DNA from 3 places in the Agrobacterium sp. 22-223-1 genome. Region 3 is predicted to be linked to each of the others. Evidence: riboswitches for the same ligand, from Rfam matches in the RefSeq annotation. Region 3 holds a riboswitch; each other region holds the start of a gene.
What was found. A riboswitch is a leader RNA that binds a small molecule or an ion and turns the genes downstream of it on or off. The one in region 3 is predicted to bind cobalamin.
Positions count from the first base shown of each region.

Region 1: linked by a shared signal. The riboswitch ahead of nrdH (glutaredoxin-like protein NrdH) and the one ahead of bluB (5,6-dimethylbenzimidazole synthase) in region 3 are both predicted to bind cobalamin.
Region 2: linked by a shared signal. The riboswitch ahead of ACQZ60_RS04255 (CbtB domain-containing protein) and the one ahead of bluB (5,6-dimethylbenzimidazole synthase) in region 3 are both predicted to bind cobalamin.

Region 1 covers NZ_JBNWCN010000001.1:3,538-11,194, forward strand. The annotation lists gene ACQZ60_RS00020 (sugar ABC transporter substrate-binding protein) at 102-1,124, shown strand; gene ACQZ60_RS00025 (ABC transporter permease) at 1,351-2,433, shown strand; gene ACQZ60_RS00030 (ATP-binding cassette domain-containing protein) at 2,433-3,215, shown strand; gene ACQZ60_RS00035 (nucleoside triphosphate hydrolase) at 3,212-3,841, shown strand; cobalamin riboswitch at 3,975-4,197, shown strand; gene nrdH (glutaredoxin-like protein NrdH) at 4,454-4,675, shown strand; gene nrdI (class Ib ribonucleoside-diphosphate reductase assembly flavoprotein NrdI) at 4,688-5,086, shown strand; gene nrdE (class 1b ribonucleoside-diphosphate reductase subunit alpha) at 5,098-7,260, shown strand; gene nrdF (class 1b ribonucleoside-diphosphate reductase subunit beta) at 7,277-7,657, shown strand, end outside.
Region 2 covers NZ_JBNWCN010000001.1:858,603-866,259, forward strand. The annotation lists gene ACQZ60_RS04235 (helix-turn-helix transcriptional regulator) at 1-33, opposite strand, end outside; gene ACQZ60_RS04240 (LysE family translocator) at 167-796, shown strand; gene ACQZ60_RS04245 (c-type cytochrome) at 915-1,349, shown strand; gene ACQZ60_RS04250 (c-type cytochrome) at 1,440-2,360, shown strand; cobalamin riboswitch at 2,546-2,781, shown strand; gene ACQZ60_RS04255 (CbtB domain-containing protein) at 2,943-3,125, shown strand; gene ACQZ60_RS04260 (CbtA family protein) at 3,137-3,847, shown strand; gene ACQZ60_RS04265 (hypothetical protein) at 3,852-4,166, shown strand; gene ACQZ60_RS04270 (type 1 glutamine amidotransferase family protein) at 4,359-4,925, opposite strand; gene ACQZ60_RS04275 (GNAT family N-acetyltransferase) at 4,946-5,434, opposite strand; gene ACQZ60_RS04280 (MerR family transcriptional regulator) at 5,639-6,052, opposite strand; gene ACQZ60_RS04285 (hypothetical protein) at 6,165-6,527, opposite strand; gene dmeR (Ni(II)/Co(II)-sensing transcriptional repressor DmeR) at 6,655-6,927, shown strand; gene dmeF (CDF family Co(II)/Ni(II) efflux transporter DmeF) at 6,948-7,657, shown strand, end outside.
Region 3 covers NZ_JBNWCN010000001.1:1,627,534-1,635,190, forward strand. The annotation lists gene ACQZ60_RS08070 (NADP-dependent malic enzyme) at 1-638, shown strand, start outside; gene ACQZ60_RS08075 (DUF2865 domain-containing protein) at 775-1,887, shown strand; gene bluB (5,6-dimethylbenzimidazole synthase) at 2,082-2,798, opposite strand; cobalamin riboswitch at 2,876-3,057, opposite strand; gene ACQZ60_RS08085 (TolB family protein) at 3,122-3,952, opposite strand; gene ACQZ60_RS08090 (glyoxalase superfamily protein) at 4,141-4,518, shown strand; gene ACQZ60_RS08095 (NAD+ synthase) at 4,772-6,451, opposite strand; gene ACQZ60_RS08100 (LTA synthase family protein) at 6,674-7,657, shown strand, end outside.

The DNA of each region.
Region 1 (7,657 bases), 1.6 Mb from region 3:
TTCCTTTGGTGGTTCCATCTGAGCCAACGGTCGTCGATCTCGGAGGAGACGGGATCGTCGGGTAACCGTCACGGTGCTCAAATATCCATTGGGAGGATCTCATGAAGACCACTGTTTCCGCTCTTCTGGGCGCGCTTGCGCTTGGCGTTTCTTTCGCTTCCGTTGCGTCTGCGGCCGATACCTCGGTTTGCCTCATCACCAAAACCGATACCAATCCCTTTTTCGTCAAGATGAAAGAAGGCGCGACCGCCAAGGCTAAAGAACTTGGCGTGACGCTGAAATCCTATGCCGGCAAGATCGACGGCGATTCCGAAAGCCAGGTAGCCGCCATCGAGACCTGCATTGCCGATGGCGCCAAGGGTATCCTGATCACCGCATCGGACACCAAGGGCATCGTTCCCGCGGTGCAGAAGGCGCGTGACGCCGGTCTTCTGGTCATCGCCCTCGATACACCGCTCGAACCCGTCGATGCTGCTGATTCCACCTTCGCCACCGACAATCTTCTGGCTGGTGAGCTGATCGGCAAATGGGCTGCCGGCAGCCTCGGCGACAAGGCCAAGGATGCGAAGATCGCCTTCCTCAACCTCACCCCCTCCCAGCCGACGGTGGATGTGCTGCGTAACCAGGGCTTCATGAAGGGCTTTGGCATCGACGTGAAGGACATCAACAAGATCGGCGATGAAAACGATCCGCGCATCGTTGGCCATGATGTTACCAATGGTAACGAAGAAGGCGGCCGCGCGGCGATGGAAAATCTGCTGCAGAAGGACCCGACCATCAATGTCGTCCACACCATCAACGAACCTGCGGCAGCCGGCGCTTATGAGGCGCTGAAGGCGGTCGGCCGTGAAAAGGATGTTCTGATCGTTTCCGTCGATGGCGGTTGCCCGGGCGTCAAGAACGTGGCGGAAGGCGTGATCGGCGCGACCTCGCAGCAATATCCGCTGCTGATGGCGGCTCTCGGCGTGGAAGCCGTCAAGAAGTTCGCCGACACGGGTGAAAAGCCGAAGCCGACCGAAGGCAAGAACTTCGTCGATACCGGCGTGACGCTGGTAACCGACAAGCCGGTCAAGGGCCTCGACTCCATCGATACGAAGGAAGGTCTCAACAAGTGCTGGGGTTGATGCCTCACCGTTGAAACCCGCGGGGGCATTCGTGCCCCCGCCCTTGGACCAGAATGAATATCAGGCACGATCCGGGGGATCGGACAAAGGAACAAACGAGCGCGTCACGCGTCCTGCGGGGATGATATAGGCCGCTTCACAACACTTTGAAATCTACGCATCATTCTCTTTTGAGATAGACCCCGGTGTCAGGGCTGGTGCGATAGAGCGATCGGGAGGAAAATCCATGAGCGATCAGCCGGTGCGGGCTCAGCCGCATAATGAATTTGAAAAAGTGCTTTCGGGAAGTTCGACGCAGGTCGCCGCTTTCGATACGCACGACAAGAGTGTGCTGGAAAAACTGCAGCACTTTCTCCACTCCAGCCCGGCGGCCGTTCCGCTTATCGTTCTGGTGCTGTCGCTGATTGTTTTCGGCCTGCTTCTCGGCGGCAAGTTTTTCTCGGCCTTCACGCTGACCCTTATTTTGCAGCAGGTCGCCATCGTCGGTATTGTCGGCGCGGCGCAGTCGCTGGTCATCCTGACGGCGGGCATCGATCTGTCGGTTGGCGCGATCATGGTCCTGTCCTCCGTCATCATGGGACAGTTCACCTTCCGTTACGGTCTGCCGGCGGAACTCTCCATTCTCTGTGGCCTCGCCGTCGGCGCATTTTGCGGCTTCATCAACGGTATTCTGGTCTCGCGCATGCGCCTGCCGCCCTTCATCGTCACGCTCGGCATGTGGCAGATCGTATTGGCGACCAACTTCCTCTATTCCGCAAACGAGACGATCCGCGCTCAGGATATCGCCCAGCAGGCGCCGATCCTGCAATTCTTCGGCGCCAATATCCGTGTCGGCAGCGCGGTCTTCACCTATGGCGTCATCGCCATGGTCCTGCTCGTCGCCCTGCTCTGGTATGTGCTGAACCGCACCGCCTGGGGTCGCCACCTTTATGCGGTGGGTGACGATCCGGATGCCGCCGAACTTGCCGGTGTCAACGTCAAGCGCATGCTGACGACCGTTTACACGCTGTCCGGCCTCATCTGCGCCTTCGCTGGCTGGGCCCTTATCGGCCGCATCGGCTCGGTTTCGCCGACCGCCGGTCAATTCGCCAATATCGAATCCATTACCGCAGTGGTTATCGGCGGCCTGTCGCTGTTCGGCGGGCGTGGCTCCATCATGGGCATGATCTTCGGTGCCCTGATCGTCGGCGTCTTTTCGCTCGGCCTCAGGCTTATCGGAACAGACCCGCAATGGACCTATCTGTTGATTGGCGTCCTCATCATCATGGCTGTCGCAATCGACCAGTGGATCAGAAAGGTAGCAGGCTGATGGCAAAAGAACCCATTCTCACAGCACGCAATCTCGTCAAGCGCTACGGTCGTGTGACCGCCCTCGACCATGCCGATTTCGACCTCTATCCGGGCGAAATCCTGGCGGTGATCGGCGATAACGGCGCCGGCAAATCCTCTCTCATCAAGGCGATTTCCGGTGCGGTGACACCCGATGAAGGGGAAATCCGGCTGGAAGGCCAGCCCGTGCAGTTCCGCTCGCCGATCGAGGCGCGCAAGGCTGGCATCGAGACGGTCTATCAGAACCTCGCCCTGTCGCCGGCGCTTTCCATAGCTGACAATATGTTTCTCGGCCGGGAAATCCGCAAACCCGGCATTCAGGGCAGCCTGTTCCGGGCGCTGGACCGCCCGGCCATGGAAAAATTCGCCCGGGAGAAACTGTCGGAGCTCGGCCTGATGACGATTCAGAACATCAATCAGGCAGTGGAAACCCTCTCCGGCGGTCAGCGTCAGGGTGTGGCTGTGGCGCGTGCAGCGGCCTTCGGCTCCAAGGTCGTCATTCTTGACGAGCCGACGGCAGCACTTGGTGTCAAGGAAAGCCGGCGTGTTCTGGAGCTTATCCTGGACGTTCGCTCGCGCGGCCTGCCGATTGTCCTCATCTCGCACAACATGCCGCATGTCTTCGAGGTCGCGGATCGCATCCATATCCACCGGCTCGGCAAGCGCCTCTGCGTCATCAATCCGAAGGACTACTCCATGTCCGACGCCGTCGCCTTCATGACGGGCGCCAAGGAAGCGCCGAAGGAAACGCTTGCCGCATGACGCTGAAGCTTGAAACGATCGCCGAAGACGTTCTTCGGCGGGCAAAAGGTAAATCCCGTTTTATCGTCGCTATTGCCGGTCCCCCTGGGGCCGGCAAATCCACGCTGGCGGATGCCCTTTGTGATGCTTTGCTGGCATGGGACGAAACGGCCGCCGTCCTGCCCATGGATGGCTTCCATATGGACAATGGCATCCTTGAAGAGCGGGGGCTGCTGCCGCGAAAAGGCGCGCCGGAAACATTCGACGTGCGCGGTTTCCTCGATATCGTCTCCGCCGTCCGCAAGGGCGGGCAAGAGGTGCTTGTTCCGGTTTTCGACCGTTCCCGTGAAATCGCTATAGCGTCTGCTCGTGCGGTTGCGCCGGAAACACGCTTTATCCTCGCTGAAGGCAATTATCTGCTACTGGACGAGGCGCCGTGGACAACTCTTTCCAAGAGCTTCGACCTCACCATTTTTGTCGGGCCGTCCGTCGCGGTGCTTGAGGAGAGGCTGAGGAAAAGGTGGCAGGGCTATGGTCTCGATGAGGCCCATATCCACGCCAAACTTTTCGAAAACGATCTTCCGAACGGAAAAAGGGTGATTGAAAACGCCCGTCCCGCCGATATCCGCATCGATATCTGGGAATAGATTAACGCTTTTCTCTGTTTGAGCGGCGGCACGCATGTGCCGTTAAGCCTTTGTTGACCATGTGTTGAATCTTTTTGATCCACAGGGTGGGGCTTTTGTGTGTCTATTTATTGACGCGAAAATTTCCTCATATACTATATGTGGTGTTCGAGGTTCTTCCGATTCGCAAGGGTCGGGAGCTAAGACGGGAATTCGGTGCGTAACGCCATATGGCGGAGCAAGGCCGAAACTGCCCCCGCAACTGTAAGCGGTGAGCATCGTTCCGATTTGGGTCACTGGGGTCAAAAGCTCCGGGAAGGCCGGAATAGATGTTGTGACCCGCAAGTCAGGAGACCTGCCTTGAGCGCAAACGTCCACGGGCGGGGTGTCCGGAGGAAGGTGTATGACGCAAATGATTTGCGTGCGCCCTTTTCTGCCCCCTCCAGAACAAGCTTCGGGGTGAAGTCATGCCAGTGCATTTGTTTAAGTTGCTGCGCTCGTCGGCGTAGAGAGTGATTTTACGTGGCTAAAAGCCGCGCACGCCCACCCTAATGACAGATCCATCGCCGCCCGATTGCGATTGCAATCGGCAATGTTGAGCCTTGTCCGAAATCGGCTTCGAGAGAGGAAATCATGACCGTCACCGTTTACAGCAAGCCCGCCTGCGTCCAATGCATCGCCACCTATCGCGCTCTCGACCGCATCGGTGTCCCCTATGAGATCGTCGATATTTCCGAAGATGCGGATGCGCTCGATCATGTGCGTGGCCTCGGCTACATGCAGGTGCCCGTGGTTGTTGCCGGCGAACGCCATTGGGCGGGTTTCCGGCCGGATATGATCGGCTCGATCAGCTGAGGCGGCGGCGCGATGGGCCTGATCGTCTATTATTCCAGCCGTTCTGAAAACACCCATCGTTTCCTTCTGAAACTGGGACGGCGTCTGTTTCGCCTGCCGCTTGGCGTTGAGGAAGATGTTCCCCATGTGTCCGAGCCCTATGTGCTGGTCACCCCCACCTATGGGGGTGGTGGCACGAAAGGGGCCGTGCCAAAGCCGGTCATCCGGTTTTTGAACGAGCCCTCCAACCGAAATCTCATTCGCGGCGTCATCGCGGCGGGAAACACGAATTTTGGCGCAGCTTTCGCATCCGCCGGAGATATCGTCTCGCGCAAATGCGCCGTGCCGTTTCTCTATCGCTTCGAGCTTCTCGGCACGGAGGAAGATGTCGCCAACGTCAAACATGGATTGGAACGATTTTGGACACGCTGACCTCGAGCGCCATGCGCAAGGACGCCAAACAGCCGGCAGCCGCATCCCAGAAACCGCTCGATGCGGCTCTGGACTACCACGCGCTGAACGCGATGCTGAACCTTTACGACGAGAACGGGAAGATCCAGCTCGACAAGGATCGCCTGGCCGCCCGGCAATATTTCCTCCAGCACGTCAACCAGAACACCGTATTTTTCCATAACCTCAGGGAAAAGTTCGATTATCTGGTGACTGAGGGATATTACGAACAGGAAGTGCTGGATCAGTATTCCTTCAATTTCGTCCGTGACCTCTATGACGAAGCCTATGCCCGGAAGTTCCGCTTCCCGACCTTTCTCGGCGCCTTCAAATATTACACCTCCTACACGCTGAAGACCTTCGACGGAAAACGTTATCTGGAGCGTTACGAGGATCGCGTCTGCATGGTGGCGCTGGCCCTTGCGCGCGGCGATGAGCAGCTCGCCCGCAATCTGGTCGATGAGATCATTTCCGGCCGCTTCCAGCCAGCAACGCCGACCTTCCTCAACGCCGGCAAAAAGAGCCGTGGTGAACTGGTCTCGTGTTTTCTGCTGCGTGTGGAAGACAATATGGAAAGCATCGGCCGCTCCATCAATTCGGCGTTGCAGCTTTCCAAGCGCGGCGGCGGCGTGGCGCTGTCCCTGACCAATATCCGCGAATTCGGAGCGCCGATCAAACAGATCGAAAACCAGTCGTCCGGTGTCATTCCTGTCATGAAGCTGCTGGAGGATAGTTTTTCCTATGCCAACCAGCTTGGCGCGCGCCAAGGTGCGGGCGCGGTCTATCTGCATGCCCATCACCCGGATATCATGCGTTTCCTCGATACCAAGCGCGAAAATGCCGACGAAAAAATCCGCATCAAGACCCTGTCGCTCGGCGTGGTGATCCCTGACATTACCTTCGAGCTCGCCAGGAACAATGAGGATATGTACCTGTTCTCGCCCTATGATGTGGAGCGTGTCTATGGCGTGCCGTTGACCGAAATTTCGGTCACCGAAAAATATCATGAAATGGTCGCCGATAGCCGCATCCGCAAGAAGAAGATCAAGGCGCGCGAATTCTTCCAGGTGATCGCCGAAATCCAGTTCGAGAGCGGTTACCCCTACATCATGTTCGAGGATACGGTGAACCGCGCCAATCCGGTTGCCGGCCGCATCAGCATGAGCAATCTCTGCTCGGAAATCCTGCAGGTCAGCGAAGCGAGCGAGTTCAACGCCGATCTGTCCTATAGCCATATGGGCAAGGATATTTCCTGCAATCTCGGATCACTCAACATCGCCTCGGCGATGGACTCCGCCGATTTCGGCAAGACTATCGAGACCTCCATCCGGGCGCTGACGGCCGTGTCGGACATGAGCCATATTTCCTCCGTTCCTTCGGTGGAAAAGGGCAATGATGCCAGCCACGCCATCGGGCTTGGCCAGATGAACCTGCACGGTTATCTGGCGCGCGAACGCATCTTCTACGGTTCTGAAGAAGGCGTCGATTTCACCAATATCTATTTCTACACCGTGACCTATCACGCCATCCGCGCCAGCAACCGGCTGGCCGTGGAACGGGGCCATAGCTTCAAGGGCTTTGAGAATTCCAAATATGCCTCGGGCGAATATTTCGACAAATATACCGACCGGGAATGGCTGCCTGCGACCGAAAAAGTGAAGGTGCTGTTTGAGAAAGCCGGCATCGCCATTCCGACACAGGAGGACTGGGCAGTTTTGAAGAAGGACGTCATGGCGTCTGGTCTCTATAACCAGAACCTTCAGGCCGTGCCGCCGACAGGCTCGATCTCCTACATCAACCACTCCACCTCCTCCATTCATCCGATCGTCTCGAAGATCGAAATCCGCAAAGAGGGCAAGATCGGCCGCGTTTATTACCCGGCTTCCTATCTCTCGAACGACAATCTCGAATATTATCAGGACGCCTATGAGATCGGCCCCGAAAAGATCATCGACACCTATGCGGCCGCGACCCAGCATGTCGATCAGGGCCTGTCGCTGACGCTGTTCTTCCGCGATACGGCAACGACGCGTGATATCAACCGGGCGCAGATCTATGCCTGGAAGAAGGGCATCAAGACCATCTATTACATTCGGTTGCGCCAGATGGCGCTGGAAGGCACGCAGGTTCAGGGCTGCGTTTCCTGCACGCTCTGAATTGAGGGACAAGACAATGAACATTGCCGTAAAACCCGCGTCCTGCATCCGCGCGGTCAACTGGAACCGCATCGAGGACGACAAGGATCTCGAAGTCTGGAACCGCCTGACCTCGAATTTCTGGCTGCCGGAAAAGGTGCCGCTCTCCAACGATATCCCCTCGTGGGGAACGCTGAAGCCGGAAGAACAGAAACTGACGATCCGTGTCTTCACTGGGCTGACATTGCTCGACACCATCCAGAACGGTGTCGGCGCCGTGCGCCTGATGGCGGATTCGGCAACGCCGCATGAGGAGGCCGTGCTTTCCAACATCTCCTTCATGGAGGCCGTGCACGCTCGCTCCTATTCGTCGATCTTTTCGACGCTCTGCCTCACGCCCGATGTTGACGACGCCTAT
Region 2 (7,657 bases), 770 kb from region 3:
GATGATCTCGAACAGTCTCGACGCCTTGCGCATTGCCGTTTTCCCGGTGGATTTCCCCACGCAACTGACACAACGCTGTCAGTTGGCTTTTCCTATAAACGAAGAAACACATTGAGAAACATGGGATTTCCCGAATGTGTCGTGAACCGTTTTGGGAGATACTGACATGAGTTACGCCGAAAATCTCTGGCTTTTCTTTCTGGTCCTGTTCGGCATCATCATCCTGCCGGGCATGGATATGCTGTTCGTACTGGCAAGCGCGCTGACGGGGGGAAAGAGAACCGGCCTTTCCGCCGCAAGCGGCATGAGCGCCGGCGGCATTGTGCATTCGCTTTACGGCGCCCTGGGCGTCGGCATGCTTGCCGCCTGGATGCCGTCGCTGTTCCTGCCGCTTCTGGTTTTCGGTGCCGCCTATATGATCTGGATCGGCATCGGCCTGATGCGCAGCGCGATTGTCGTGAACGGCGATGAGGCGCAGGCGAGCGCTTCGGTCAGAAAAGCCTTCTGGCGGGCGGTGCTGACCTGCCTTTCCAATCCGAAGGCCTATCTGTTCATGATGGCGATCTATCCGCAATTCCTCAAACCGGCTTATGGCCCGATCTGGGTGCAGGGGCTGGTGATGGGCGCGATGGTGGCGGTCACGCAGTTTACGGTCTATGGCGCGCTGGCGCTGACGGCGGATAAAAGCCGGGCATGGCTGGTTTCTTCGCCCGCCGCCACGATCTTCATCGGCCGCGCCGCCGGTTTCATGCTGATTGCCGCAGCGCTGCTGACACTGTGGGAGGCCCTGTCTTAGGCTTCTGTTTTCACGATGGAATTCACCGCAATGTGACTTCTTTTCGCCATCCGGAAAGGGCATCCTCGCGCCGTTCCATATAGCGCCCGGTGTCCCGGCCGGAATCAAGGAGAGTTGCATGAAACTGAAAACCATCACCGCGGCCATGCTGTTCGGCTGTCTTTGCGCCGGAGCGGTCTACGCTGCCGGCGAAGTCGAAAAACGTGAAGGCATGATGAAGCAGATCGGTGGGGCGATGGGTTCGCTCGCCGCCATCTCCAAGGGCGAAAAGCCCTTCGACGCCGATACCGTCAAGACTGCCGTAACCACCATCGGCACCAACGCTAAGGCTTTCCCGGACCAGTTCCCCGCCGGCACCGAGACCGGCAGTGCGGCTGCCCCCGCCATCTGGGAAAATTTCGACGACTTCAAGGCCAAGGCTGCCAAGCTCGGCACGGATGCGGACATGGTTCTCGCCAATCTCCCCACCGATCAGGCGGGCGTCGCCACCGCCATGAAGACGCTCGGCGCCGATTGCGGCACCTGCCACCAGACCTATCGTCTGAAGAAATAATCGCAACACTTTGGAAACGCCGCGTACCGGCGGCGTTTTCTCAGGCACGAAAGACATCTGACCGGGTCAGGTGAGAATGGGGAGAGGGGCATGTCCTCCATCTGGACGAAACTCGCGGGCGGGGCCGTCGTCGCGGCCATTGCGGGCTACGGCATATTCGCCTGGGTCACCGCGCCTCAGCGGCAGGCGCCCAGCCACTGGGTCAGCCTGGGCGAACCGGATCTGGCCAACGGCGAAACGCTGTTCTGGGCGGGCGGCTGCGCAAGCTGCCATGCCGCGCCCGATGCGAAAGGTGAGGCGCTGTTGACGCTTTCGGGCGGGCAGGCGCTGAAAAGCCCCTTCGGCACCTTCCATGTCCCCAATATTTCCTCCGATCCGCAGCATGGCATCGGCGGCTGGACGCTGGCGGAATTCGGCGATGCGATGACGCGCGGTGTGGGCAGGAACGGCGAACATCTCTACCCGTCCTTTCCCTATGCCTCCTATGCCCGCATGACGCAGAAGGACATCAACGATCTCTTCGGTTATCTGAAAGCCCTGCCGGCCAGCCAGAACGATGCGCCGGATCACGAGTTGCCGTTTCCCTTCAATCTGCGCATGGCGCTGGGCGGCTGGAAATTCCTTTATTTCGACCCCTCGGCGCGGCCCCGCGTCGAGCTTGCCAATGCCAATGCCGAATTGCTGCGCGGCCAATATCTGGTGGAAGGGCCGGGCCATTGCGGCGAATGCCACACGCCGCGCAACGCGCTTGGCGGTTTCGTGAAAGACAAGTGGCTGGCCGGCGGGCCCAACCCGGAAGGCGAGGGCCGCATTCCCGACATTACCCCCGGCTCGCAAAGCATCGGCAGCTGGGCCGAGGCCGATATTGCCAGCTATCTGGAAAACGGCTTCACCCCGGAATTCGACAGCGTCGGCGGCTCCATGGTCAAGGTGCAGCAGAACATGGCGCATCTGACGCCTGAAGACCGCGATGCGATTGCCGCCTATCTGAAGGCCATACCGTCGCGGTAATCCTCAGCCGTCATGCCGGACTAGATCCGGCATCCAGCCACGGCGCGGCTGCGCCGTGAGAAGAGTCTCTTGCGATCAAGGACTTGATCGCGCTGGACCCCGGATCTAGTCCGGGGTGACGGAGGTGCAGGCGACGGCGTGCAGTTCGAAGTCAGGCCCACCATTGACTCCCGACCCCGCCCATCGGATAACAATCCTGTGATGGTTCCTTCCGGGCGTTCCGGAAGGTGAAAAGGGAACACGATAGGGAGAAATCCTCATTCGTGGCTGCCCCCGCAACTGTGAGCGGAGAGCCTGAAACGAAATGCCACTGGCAAGCCATCTCGCCGGGAACCGAGGGTTTCCAGAGAGGGTGACGCCGGGAAGGTGTTTCAGGTTTTGACCCGTAAGCCAGGAGACCTGCCATCGCGGAAATATCCATGCCGGCGGGGTGTCCGGAAGAGCGGAATTTCAGGGTGGCGGGATCGACGCCTCCCTGTGTCAGTCTCGTATCCCCGTGGTGAAGTGTATCGTAGCGGCTCGACGGCCCTTTGCCGTGCGGCCGCGTCCAAAGGCGCGGGGTCGCGCCGGAGAGGGGTCACCATGTCCATCAACCAGAATACGGCCAACGCCGCCGTTTCCGCAAAAACAACCAGCTTCGCGCAATCGCTGACGGCGATCGTGCTTGGCCTGTTCGTTGTCGGTTTTGTCGGCTTTTCCCATGTGGAGGCCGTTCATAACGCCGCGCATGACACGCGTCATGCCAACGCCTTCCCCTGCCATTGAGGGGAAACGGCATGTCGTCTTTTCGCAATATCGTCTTTACCGCCGTTCTCGTCGGCATTCTCGGCGGTTTCGCCGTTTCGGCCATGCAGGCTTTCGGCACGACGCCGCTCATCCTTCAGGCGGAAACCTATGAAAGCGCCGGCGAAGCGCCCCACAGCCATGATGCGACGGCCCCCGGTGCTGCCGTTCCCGCCCATGAGCACAATGACGAGGCCTGGGCTCCGGCCGATGGCTTCGAGCGCACCGCCTATACCGTCGCCGCTAATGTGCTGACCGCTATCGGTTATGCGTTGGTGCTGACCGGCCTCATTTCGCTGCGTGGCACGAATGGCGGCTGGCGCGAAGGCCTTCTCTGGGGCGTTGCTGGCTTTGCCGCCGTCATGCTGGCCCCGATGATCGGCCTGCCGCCGGAACTGCCGGGCAGCCCGGCCGCCGCACTTGAGGCGCGGCAGATCTGGTGGCTTGCGACGGTTGCCGCAACCGCGGGCGGCATTGCGCTGATCGCGTTCCGCCGCGAACCCTGGGCAATCGTATTGGCGCTGGTGTTGATCGTCGCACCGCATGTGGTCGGCGCACCCTTGCCGCCGGAAGGCGAACATGCGCTGGCGCCGCTGCCGCTGGAGCGTCAGTTCATCGTCGCCGCCACCGTGACCAGCTTCGTTTTCTGGGCTTTGCTCGGAACATTGAGCGCGTTTTTCCTGAAGCGCTTCCAGTCGGCGTAAATCCATGCAGGACGCAGCGGAATGGAGTGAGGAGCTCGATGCGCTGCGTTTTGCCGTCCCCGGTCACGGCGCTTTCTGCGCCGTGCACCGCCTTGCCTTCAAGGCAGTCCTTGGGGCGACCCCGGATCGCGAGGCGGCTCTTGCCTGTTTTCATGAACACGAGGCCGCTTTTATCGCTGCGGCGCTCACCAAGATAAAACGTGCAAATTTACCCGCCGGCCGCAGCCTGCATCTGAACAGCCGCGATATTCGCCGGGCGATTGCCGGGGAGGGTGAGGAGCCAGCGGCGCGCGTATGCCGGGTGCTGGATCGGAGGTGATGAGTGAGGGTGCCAAGACGCTTGTATTTTGCACCACCTCATTCCTGTGCTTGTCACAGGAATCCAGCCGACGCTCGTCCGCGCGGCGGGAAGAGTCCTTTCAGCCCAAGGACTTGGGCTGGCTAGATTCCTGTGACAAGCACAGGAATGAGGGCGGGCGGGCTTACGTGGCCCACAATATCAGCGTCCGCCTCAGCGATGCTCCGCCGCAAAAACCTGAAGTTCCGCCTCGGCTTCCGGACCAAAGAGGCCGAGGTGTTTCAGGATTTCCACAGCGAAACTGACCGGCGCGCTGCCGGCGGCGGTGATGATGCCGCGATCGCTAACCGCTTTCGGCTGGTCGCGGTAGAGCGATTCGCCGCTATAGACGGCATAGGCCTTGTGCGATGCCAGCGAATTGCCGGTATGGGCGACATCGTTCAGCACGCCCGTGCCGCCGAGCGCGCTTGCCGCCGCGCAGATGCCGGCAACCAGCCGGTTCCTGTCGCGAAACCGGTGCACCAGCCCGCCAAGATCGACAGCCGTTCCCTTTTCCCAGCTCAAGCCGCCGGGAATGACGAGCGCATCGATGCCGGCCGGATCAAGCGCGTCATAGGATGTGTCAGGCGTCACGGTCAGCCCGCCCATGGACGTTACCGGCCGGCCATCGGGCGTGGCATAGACGATCTCGACGCCGAGATAGCTGCGGGCTGCCGCAGCAAGCAGCGCCGGTTCCCAGTCCGCAAAATCCTGCGCCAGCGCAATGGCGATCCGTGTCATGGCCGTCTCCGTGGTTTTAATCAGGCGATGGACTGCATGTAGCGCATGCCGGTAACCGGCCGGGGCGCGAAATCCATGTTTTCGTAGAAGCGATGCGCCGCGACATTGCCGGTCGTGGCGCTGACGGAAAGATAGTCGCAACCGAGGCGTTTGGCGATATCGCGGGCGCGGGAAACCAGATGCTGGCCGGTGCCATGGCCGCGATGCCCGTCACGCACGAAGAGATGATGCAGCTCAAGCCCGCGCCGGCCTTCCTGCGCCCTGTAGAGCGGCAGAAGCAGGGCGTAACCGATCAGCGCGCCATCGGCTTCCGCAACCAGCCCATGCACCCAGGGCAGCGGACCGAACAGGTCGCGTTCCAGTTTCGCCGGGGTGATCGCCGCCGCATCGCCGTGGTAGGAGGCAAGCAGCGTGATCATCTCGTTGAGCTCGGGCAAATCCGTCTTGCGTGCGCCACGAATGATGACGACGGGCGGTCTTTCCAGTGTAAGGGAGCTATCTTCGGTCATTTTTTCGGTCCTTTGGTCTTATCGGTGCCGTCAGGACGCTTGAGAAACAACAAAGCCGCCTGACGGCGGCTTGTTGACAATATGATCTGTCGAGCCGCCCTTAGAGGTAGGCCCAAAAGTACGAGCAGGAGATGGGTGCGCGTTCGTTGATCATGGGACATGCAATGCGCCCGAATCCGCAATCTGTCAAGCCCGGTTTTCCGATCAATGTTCACCCTCGCACATGCCGTGATTGGAAAGCGCGCGGATGACGTAGCAATCCTCGATCGAATGGCCGTGGCAATGGGACACGATGCGCTCCAGCTCGTGCTCCAGCTTCTTCAGGCTGGCGATCTTCTCGCGCACATGGGCGAGGTGTTCGGCGGCGATGCGGTCCGCGCCTTCGCAGGGCATCTGCCGGTGCTGGCTAAGCGCGATCAGTTCGCGGATGGCGTCGATGTTCAGCCCGAGATCGCGCGCATGGCGGATGAAGGCCAGCCTTTCGAGGTCGGTCTTTTCGTAACGGCGCTGGTTGCCGTCCGAACGGTCGGCTTCGCGGATGAGGCCCATCTGCTCGTAATAACGGATAGTCGGCACCTTGACGCCGGTGCGTTTGGACAGTTCACCGATGGACAGCATCTCTTTCTCCATATCTCGGGTGCAGCGACGGCAGAACGGATGGCTCGACCGTTCCGGGTGCGATGCTCTAGTCTCTAGAGATATGGCTTTTCAGCCTGCCGTTCAATGGGTCTCAGGCGGCTTCATCCACACCGAGCGCCTGGGCGAGCGCCTTGAGGACATCGTTCTCGATGCTGGATGCGGTTTCCGGCTGTGCCGATGCGGCCATGTCGCCCATGTCCAGAGCGGGTGCGGTCGTCGTGGAAGCGCCGCTGTCGAGGTTCCAGAGCGCTGCGGCAAGGCCGGTCGAAACGCTGGCGGCGGCCGGCGCGACGGCCGTGGCGATGCTTTCGACGCTCGAAATGGTGCGATGCGCGGCGCGCGTCAGCTCCAGCAGGGCTTCGGTGGTGGAGTGGGTTTCCTTGCCCTTTGTCGGCTCAAGGCTCCGGATCGGAGTGGGATGATAGCTGCTGATGGTTGCTGCAATAGTCGTCATGACTGAGTCCCCTAGGTTTCATGAGGTATTTTTAGCGGCCGAAACATTCGCGAGGATTGCGTCGCACGGGGCTTGAACGGAAAAACTCGCTCATATAGTATACCCCCCTATAGTATATGAGGTGCCCATGTCCCATACGATCCGCAACAAGGAGAAGCTTCTGGCCCGCATCCGCCGCCTGAAAGGGCAGATGGAGGCGGTGGAGCGTGCACTGGATGATGCCAAGCCCTGCGGCGAGGTGCTGCAATTGCTCGCTTCGGTGCGCGGCGCGCTTTCCGGCCTGACCGGGGAGGTGATGCAGGAGCATCTGCACGAGCATGTGGTGCATGCCGAAAACGAAGACGAGCGGGCGCGGGCGGCGGAGGAGCTGGCCCAGGTACTGAAGACCTATATCCGGTAAAATCGAACAGGATTAGCGACATGACGACGACATCCGAACACCGTGCAGCAGCCGGTCACGACCATGTTTTCCTTGGCCAGAACCATGAGCGCAACGAAAGGCGTGTCTGGATGGTCATTGCGCTGACCGCGGCCATGATGGTGGCGGAAATCGTTGCCGGCCACTGGTATGGCTCCATGGCACTGACAGCGGATGGCTGGCACATGTCCACCCATGCCGGCGCGATGCTGATTTCGGCGCTCGCCTATCTTTATGCCCGCCGCGAGGCGCGCAATCCGCGCTTCACTTTCGGCACCGGCAAGTTCGGCGATCTGGCGGGTTTTGCCAGCGCCATCGTGCTGGCGGTGGTGGCGCTGCTGATTGCCGTCGAAAGCGCGATGCGCCTCATCAATCCCGTCGAAATCGATTTCAATCAGGCTATCCTCGTCGCCATCATCGGCCTTGCCGTCAATCTTCTCAGCGCCGTGCTTTTGAAGGATGACCATCACCACGATCATGGTCACGGCCACGGCTCGCATGCCCATCATGGCCATGGCAGCCACGCCCATCACGATCACGGCTCCCATGCCGGTCACCATGCGGACCACGGCGCAAAGGGCGGCCGGGACAATAATCTGCGCGCGGCCTATCTGCATGTGCTGGCGGATGCGCTGACTTCGGTTCTCGCCATCGTCGCGCTGCTGCTCGGCAAGTGGAACGGCTGGTCGTTCCTCGATCCGTTGATGGGTAT
Region 3 (7,657 bases):
GCGAAGCGGATGCGCTGATCTGCGGCCTCGAAGGCCGTTACGACCGCCACCTGCGCGACGTGAACCAGATCATCGGCAAGCAGGAAGGCGTGCGTTCCTTCGCCGGCCTCAGCCTGCTCATCACCCAGCAGGGTGCGCTGTTCCTGACCGACACTTTCGTGAATTACGATCCGACCTCCGAGGAAGTGGCGGAAATGGCCATTCTCGCGGCCAAGGAAATCCGCCGCTTCGGCATCACGCCGAAGATCGCCCTCGCCAGCCATTCCAATTTCGGCTCGCGCGATTCCGAAAGCGCCCGCAAGATGCGCCGTGCCCTGAAGATCGTGCAGGAAGCCGCACCGGAACTGGAAGTTGACGGCGAAATGCAGGGCGGTTCGGCCCTTTCGGAAGCGCTGCGCAAGCGCGCCATGCCGAACAGCGTGCTGACCGGCGAAGCGAACCTTCTGGTCTTCCCGAACCTCGATGCCGCCAACATCACCCTCGGCGTCACCCGCACCTTGACGGAAGGCCTGCATGTCGGCCCGATCCTGCTCGGCACGGCCCTGCCCGCCCATATCCTGTCGCCCAGCGTCACCTCGCGCGGCGTCGTCAACATGGCGGCCTTTGCCGTCGTGCAGGCCTCGCATCCTTCGGTGTGATAGAGGCCCTATTAACGCAATTTTGAACAGGCTGTTGCCGCCTTGCGGCAACAGCTTATGTTATCTTCCCGAAACACGGATTTCGTGAAGTATAACGCCCCTGCCACCGGCCGGGGACATCGAACGGATCGAACAATTGACCCGCCGCAGCCGCATCATCGGCCTCCTGCTTCCCCTTGTTTTCGTCGCCCCGGCCGCCGCTTTCGCGGATCAGGTCTGCGATATGCTTTATGCGCAATTGCGCGAGCCGCCCCGCGTCATCGGCAATACGGCCGAGGTGCGGCGTTACGCCAATGCGCTCGCCCGCCAGAATATCGTCATCCGCAAGATCAGGAACGACTTGCGCGGCTATGGCTGCTCATCCGGCAGCGTCATCGTCTACGGCAATCCCAATGCCGGTATCTGCGCCGAAATCGGCGATGCGCTGGCGGAAGCAGAAAGCGAGCGCGACGCCATCATCCGTGACCGCGACGACGCCATGGCGGCAGCGCGTAGCGACGACGGCGACATCAGGCGTCAGCGCATTCTTGCCGCCCTCGATGCCAATGGCTGCAACACCCTGCCGCAAACGGAAACGCAATTGCCGCCGCCTCCGGATGTAACGCGTTATCCCGACGCTTTTCGGCAGAATGGCCCGCAGAACGGCGACGAGCCGGGACAGGCGGGGCTTTCGCCCTACCCCAACGCCGCCGAGGGCGGGCTTCGCACACTCTGCGTGCGCACCTGCGACGGCTCGTTTTTCCCCATCGCTTCCAATGCCTCGCCGCTCGATTTCCGCGCCCAGGCGGAGCAGTGCGAGAAAATGTGTCCGGGCACCGAGACGGAGCTTTATTTCCACTCCATGACGGATCAGGAAACCGCCGATATGGTTTCGGCGGAAACAGGCAAACCCTACAGAGAGCTGCCAACCGCCTTCGCTTACAGGAACGCCACAGCAAAAGCGCCGGGCTGCGCCTGCAACATGGCCGCCTATCACAATGAAATGCAAAAGCAGGAAGAGGCCGCCCGGCCGCAGCCCGAAAAACCCTATTCCGGCATCACCACCATTCCATCACCGCAAGGTGACAAGGCTGAAAAACCCACCGAACAGCAACAGGCTGCCAAGCCGCCGGAACAGCCCGTTCCCGAACGCGACTATGACCCGAACGATAGCCGCGTCCGCGTCATAGGCCCGAAATTCCTGCCCGACCAGACGGGCCGGATCGACCTGAAGAACCCGGCATTGAAGGGTATACAGCCGCAGCAGTGACATACATCGCGGAGCGAGCGCGCTCCCCTTGCTTCTTCTCCCCGAGGGGGAGAAGTCCGCGGCAGCGGGATGAGGGGGCGGCGTCAGCGATATTCGGAGAGCTTGCCCCCTCATCCGACCCTTCGGGCCACCTTCTCTCCGGCGGGGAGAAGAAACACGCGGCAACGTCCCGCTTTGTTCACAGGCCTCCGCTTCTACACCCCGCCCCAGCGGTTACGGAACACCAGTTCCTCCAGCGGCACGCGCTGTCGCCAGCCCTTCACCGCCAGTTCCGGCTCGTTATAGAGCGCATCGACACGGCCGAGGCAAAGCCAGGCGACGATTTCGATATGGTCGGGAATATCGAGAATGGTGCGAATGTCGCTATCGTGGAAAATGCTGACCCAGCCGACGCCGATGCCTTCGGCGCGCGCCGCGAGCCAGAGATTCTGGATGGCGCAGACGGTGGAATAGACATCCGTGCGCGGATTGTGGGTGCGGCCCAGCACCACCTTGCCGCCGCGCGTCGGATCGCAGGTGACGCAGATGCTGAGCGGCGCCTTGCGGATGCCTTCAAGCTTGAGACTGCGATAAAGCGCCTGCTGCTCGCCCGTAAACATCGCCGCCGCCTCCTCATTGGCGCGGCTGAAGGCCACGAAGGCCGCCTGACGGATCGCGCCATCGGTGACGAGGGTAAAATTCCACGGCTGCATGAAACCGACAGAGGGTGCGGAATGGGCCGCCTTCAAAAGACGCTCCACCAGATCGTCCGGCAGCGGGTCCGGCAGGAACTGGTCGCGCACGTCACGACGGGTCTCGATGGCGCGGTAAATCGCCTCGCGTTCCTCACAGGAAAACGGGCGGGCGGGCGAGAGCGCGTGATCGAACGAACTGGCGCCGGGCGGATTGCTTACGGACGAATCGGCTGGCATCGTTTATCCCCAACAATGCGAAGACCGGGCGCAAATGCGCACCCCGCCTCGACAACAACCTGCCGCCGTCCGCGCGGTTCGGTCTATCCCGTCAGGCCGGTCTTCTGACTTGGCTTCATCCGCCCTTTTCGCCTTCCCGAATTGCTCCAGTGGCTTTAAAAAAGAACGTCCGCCTCACAGCGCTGGGCACGTTCCGGTCTTTCACCGGATTCCCGATTCTCCCGCCGCAAGGGCAGGCACCTGACAGGCAAGCTATGGGCAAAAAAGTTTGCGGATGCAAGCATCCTGCCGGCGGTGCGGCAATGTGGCCTGCCTCATCCCCATCATTCCACCGGGAAATACCTGACATAAGCGAACTCGTCCCCATCCGGTGACCAGTTGGGCGAATTCATCGTTCCCTGCCCGCCGAAAAGTTCGAACAGCGTCTCGGCATTGCCGCCATCCATATCCATCAGCCGCACCCGCACATCGAGATCGCGCGGATGGTCGAAAACGTCGCCGTCATAGGAAACGAACACCACCTTGTCTCCCCTCGGAGACGGGTGCGGAAACCAGTCGCCATAGGGGCTGTCGGTGATGCGCTCGACGGCTGAGCCATCCACCCGCACGCGCCAGATCTGCATTCGCCCGGTGCGGCTGGAATTGAAATAGATCCACTCACCGTCCGGCGAATAATCCGGCCCGTCATTGCGGCCTTCGCCATGGGTCAGCCGCGTCTCGACGCCGCTTGTTATATCCATCGAATAGATATCGAAGACCTGATCGCGAATGCCGCAATAGGCAAAACCTTTCTCATCCGGCGACCAGCCATGCCAGTAAGAGGGAAGATTTTTCGTCATCAGCCGCGGCGCACCGCCCGCCGAGGCCATGAGATAAATGGCGCTCTTGCCGAATTCCACCTTGTCGGAAATGGCGTAGAGCGAACCATCCGGCGAAATGCCGTGATCGTTGTTGCAGAGCGTCGCAAAGCCGGTATCGACCTTTTGCGGCGAAATATCACCGGCAAGAGACAGGCGGTAAAGCAGCCCTTCGCTGTTCAGCAGCAGGTATTTTCCATCCGGCGACCAGTTCGGCGCTTCAAAAAGATCAGGCGTCTGCCACACCACCCGCATCTGCCGGGTGCGGATGTTGAAGATTTCGATGGAGCTGCGCATTCTGCCTCCCGGGCGTGTCGGTGTCTCGTTCAAAGCGCCCGGTGCAGACATTCCGTTTGCATCCGCCATCGCCTCGATTATGATCCTAGGGCGGCAGGCACCGTCCTGCAAATTCAAACCAGAAAAAACGCCAGCGCTCCGGCACCGTCCGCGACCTTTGCCGTTTCTCCCAGATCCGAGGTTCCGCGATGAATACCATCGCCGATCACGGCATCCGCTTCGGCCGGATCGCCGCAATGCTTCCTGTCAAAAACATCGAAAAGGCCCATGATTTTTACGTTGGCGTGCTGGGCTTCGAAAAGACCTTCGAAAACGGCAACCCTGTCGGCTTCATGATCCTCAAACAGGGCAATGCCGAGCTGCACCTGACATTGCAGCCCGCACACAAGGCAGCACCCTTCAATGTGGCGCATATGATGGTGAGCGATGTGGACGCGCTGCATGCGCTCTGCAAGAGCCAGGGCTTGCGCATCATCAAGGGCCTGCAGGACAAGGATTACGGTCTCAGGGCCTTTGTGTTTGAGGACCCGGATGGCAACCGCATCGATGTGGGACAAGTTATTTAAGGTAAGTGAACGGCGCGGGGTTTTCTCCGCGCCGCTTGCTTAAACACGAAGGCTTGTTGTGGAACGAGCGCATGCCGCTTGTTTCTTCTCCCCGCGGGGGAGAAGTCCGCGGCAGCGGGATGAGGGGGCGACGTCAGCGATAGACCGAGAGGTTGCCCCCTCATCCGACCCTTCGGGCCACCTTCTCCCCGGCGGGGAGAAGAAACGCACGGCAACGCCGGGCAAAGCATCCGCTACCCGCGCCTTCCTTCAATCATCGATCCCGAAACCGGTTGGTGATCGGATAACGCCTGTCACGCCCAAAGTTCTTCTTGGTGATCTTCACACCCGGCGCCGATTGCCGGCGCTTGTATTCGGCGAGATAGAGCAGATGCTCCACCCGGTGCACCGTCGCCACATCATGGCCACGAGCCAGAATTTCCTCAACCGACATTTCCTTCTCGACGAGGCATTCCAGAATATCGTCCAGCACCGGATAGGGCGGCAGCGAATCCTGGTCGGTCTGGTTGGGGCGCAATTCGGCCGAGGGGGCCTTGGAAATGATATTGGCCGGGATCACCTCACCGGAAGGGCCGAGCGCGCCCGGCGGCACATGGGCATTGCGCCAGCTGGAAATGGCATAGACCTGCATCTTGTAGAGGTCCTTGATGGGGTTGAAACCGCCATTCATGTCGCCGTAGAGCGTGGCATAACCCACCGACATTTCCGACTTGTTGCCCGTCGTCACCACCATGGAGCCGAACTTGTTCGAGACGGCCATCAAGATGGTGCCGCGCGTGCGGCTCTGCAGGTTTTCCTCGGTAATGCCCTCTTCCGTGCCCTCGAAGAGATCGGAAAGCGCCGAGAGGAATCCTTCCACCGGCTCTGAAATCGGCACGATATCGTAACGGCAGCCCAGCGCCTTGGCGCAATCGGCCGCATCCTTCAGCGATTCCTCCGAAGTATAGCGGTAAGGCAGCATGATGCAGCGCACCCGCTCCTCGCCCAGCGCATCGACGGCAAGGGCGGCACAGATCGCCGAATCGATGCCGCCGGAAAGGCCGAGAACCACGCTCTTGAAGCCGTTCTTGTTGACGTAATCGCGAAAGCCCAGCATGCAGGCGCGGTAATCCGCCTCCTCGCCTTCGGGAATCTTCGAGAAAGGTCCGCTATCGCAATGCCAGCCGTCTGCCGTGCGTTTCCAGTCGGTGACGGCAAGTGTGGCCTCGAACTGACTCATCTGGAAGGCGAGCGTTTTGTCGGCATTGAAGCCGAAGCTCGCGCCGTCGAACACCAGCTCATCCTGCCCACCCAACTGGTTGGCGAAAACGAGCGGCAGGCCGCTTTCAATCACCTGTCGCAGCGCCACCTGATGGCGCACATCCAGCTTGCCGCGATAATAGGGCGAACCGTTCGGCACCAGCAGGATTTCCGCCCCGCTTTCGGCAAGCGTCTCGCAGACACCCATATCGTTCCAGATTTCCTCGCAGATCGGAATGCCGATCCTGACCCCACGGAAATTATAGGGACCGGAAATCGAGCCTTCGGAGAAAACCCGCTTCTCGTCGAACTCGCCGTAATTCGGCAGGTCGATCTTGTCGCGCAGCGCGATGATCTTGCCGCCATCCAGAAGCGCCACGGAATTGTGCCGGCCCGTCTCGCCCTGTCGCGGAAAACCGATGACGATGCCCGGTCCGCCATCGGCGGTTTCCGCCGCCAGCTCTTCCACGGCTTTCAGGCATGCTTTCAGGAAAGCCGGTTTCAGCACCAGGTCTTCCGGCGGGTAGCCGGATATGAACAGCTCCGTCAGGAGCAGAAGATCGGCGCCCTGCGTCGCCGCATCGGCCCTTGCCTCGCGCGCCTTGGCGAGATTGCCCGCCACGTCGCCAACGGTGGGATTGAACTGCCCGACGGCAATCCGGAGATGGTTCTGGATATCGTGTCTGTCGCTCATGGCTTTTCAATACCGCGCCCGTGGCCGCTCCGCAACGCGGCAATTGCATGGCGGCGTCCGTTACGCTTCGGCCGCGCGCGTTCACGCTAAGGTTATCGCCGCACCGGCCAGACTCTTCAAAGTTCATGTCGCGTTCATCGCGCTTATGTGACAGTTACATGACACTTTTGCGACACCCGATTCACCTCCCCGGATCGGCCGTGCCGCCTGCAATACCGGAGTATGGGTTTGAGAGATTCGGCGCCAAAAACAACGGCTTCCGAAAAGGCTGGTTTCGTCTTTTCGCCTGCATGGACAAGGAGCCTTTCCAAGCTTTCGGGCATCGCCTATCCGCTTGCCAATCTGACGGTCGCGTCCGTCGTGCTGGTCGTGGCGCTGGAGTGGATCGCCCGCGGTTCGCTCACGGATGTCGGCGCTTTCCTCACCTCCTCCGCCCGCCCCGGCATGACCACCATTGCCGCCGTGCTCGCCCTTCTCGTGGCGCTGGATGCACTTCTTGGCAGGCGTTACCTGTCGCTGATCGCGCTTGCGCCGCTCTGCGCGCTGACGGGGCTGATTTCGGCACAGAAACAGACCTATCTTTCCGATCCGCTTTATCCATCCGACCTGCTGTTCGGCCGGCAGATTCTTGAGCTTCTGCCGACCATGCTGAAGGCCCAGCCGATGACGGCAGCCCTCGTCGCCCTCGGCATCTGCGCCACGATTGCCGCTCTCGCAGCGCTGTGGCTGCTGGCGCGCCGCCATTCACCGGGCTTGAGCTGGCGCGAACGCGCCGCCGGTCTCGCGATGGCGCTGCCGCTTCTTGCGGGGCTCGCCTCACTGATGGACTATTCGCATTATTCCTGGGTGCGCGATCGCCTCAACATCATTCCCATGATGTGGGATCAGCAGGAAAATTACCGCCATAACGGCTTCCTGATGGCCTTCGCCTTCAATATTCCGATGGCCAATGTCTCGGCGCCGCAGGGTTACGGCGAAAACAGCATTGCCGACCTGACCGCGGAACCCACCGCCTTCGCCGCCAACAAGGGCGATTACCCCGATGTCATCATGCTGATGAGCGAGTCGCTGTGGGATCCGACGCGGCTGGAAAATGTGAGCCTCTCCGCCGATCCCATGCCGACGATCCGCGCCAAACAGTCCGGCAATGTCTTTTCCCCGGAATTCGGCGGCATGACGGCGAATGTGGAATTCGAGGCGCTGACC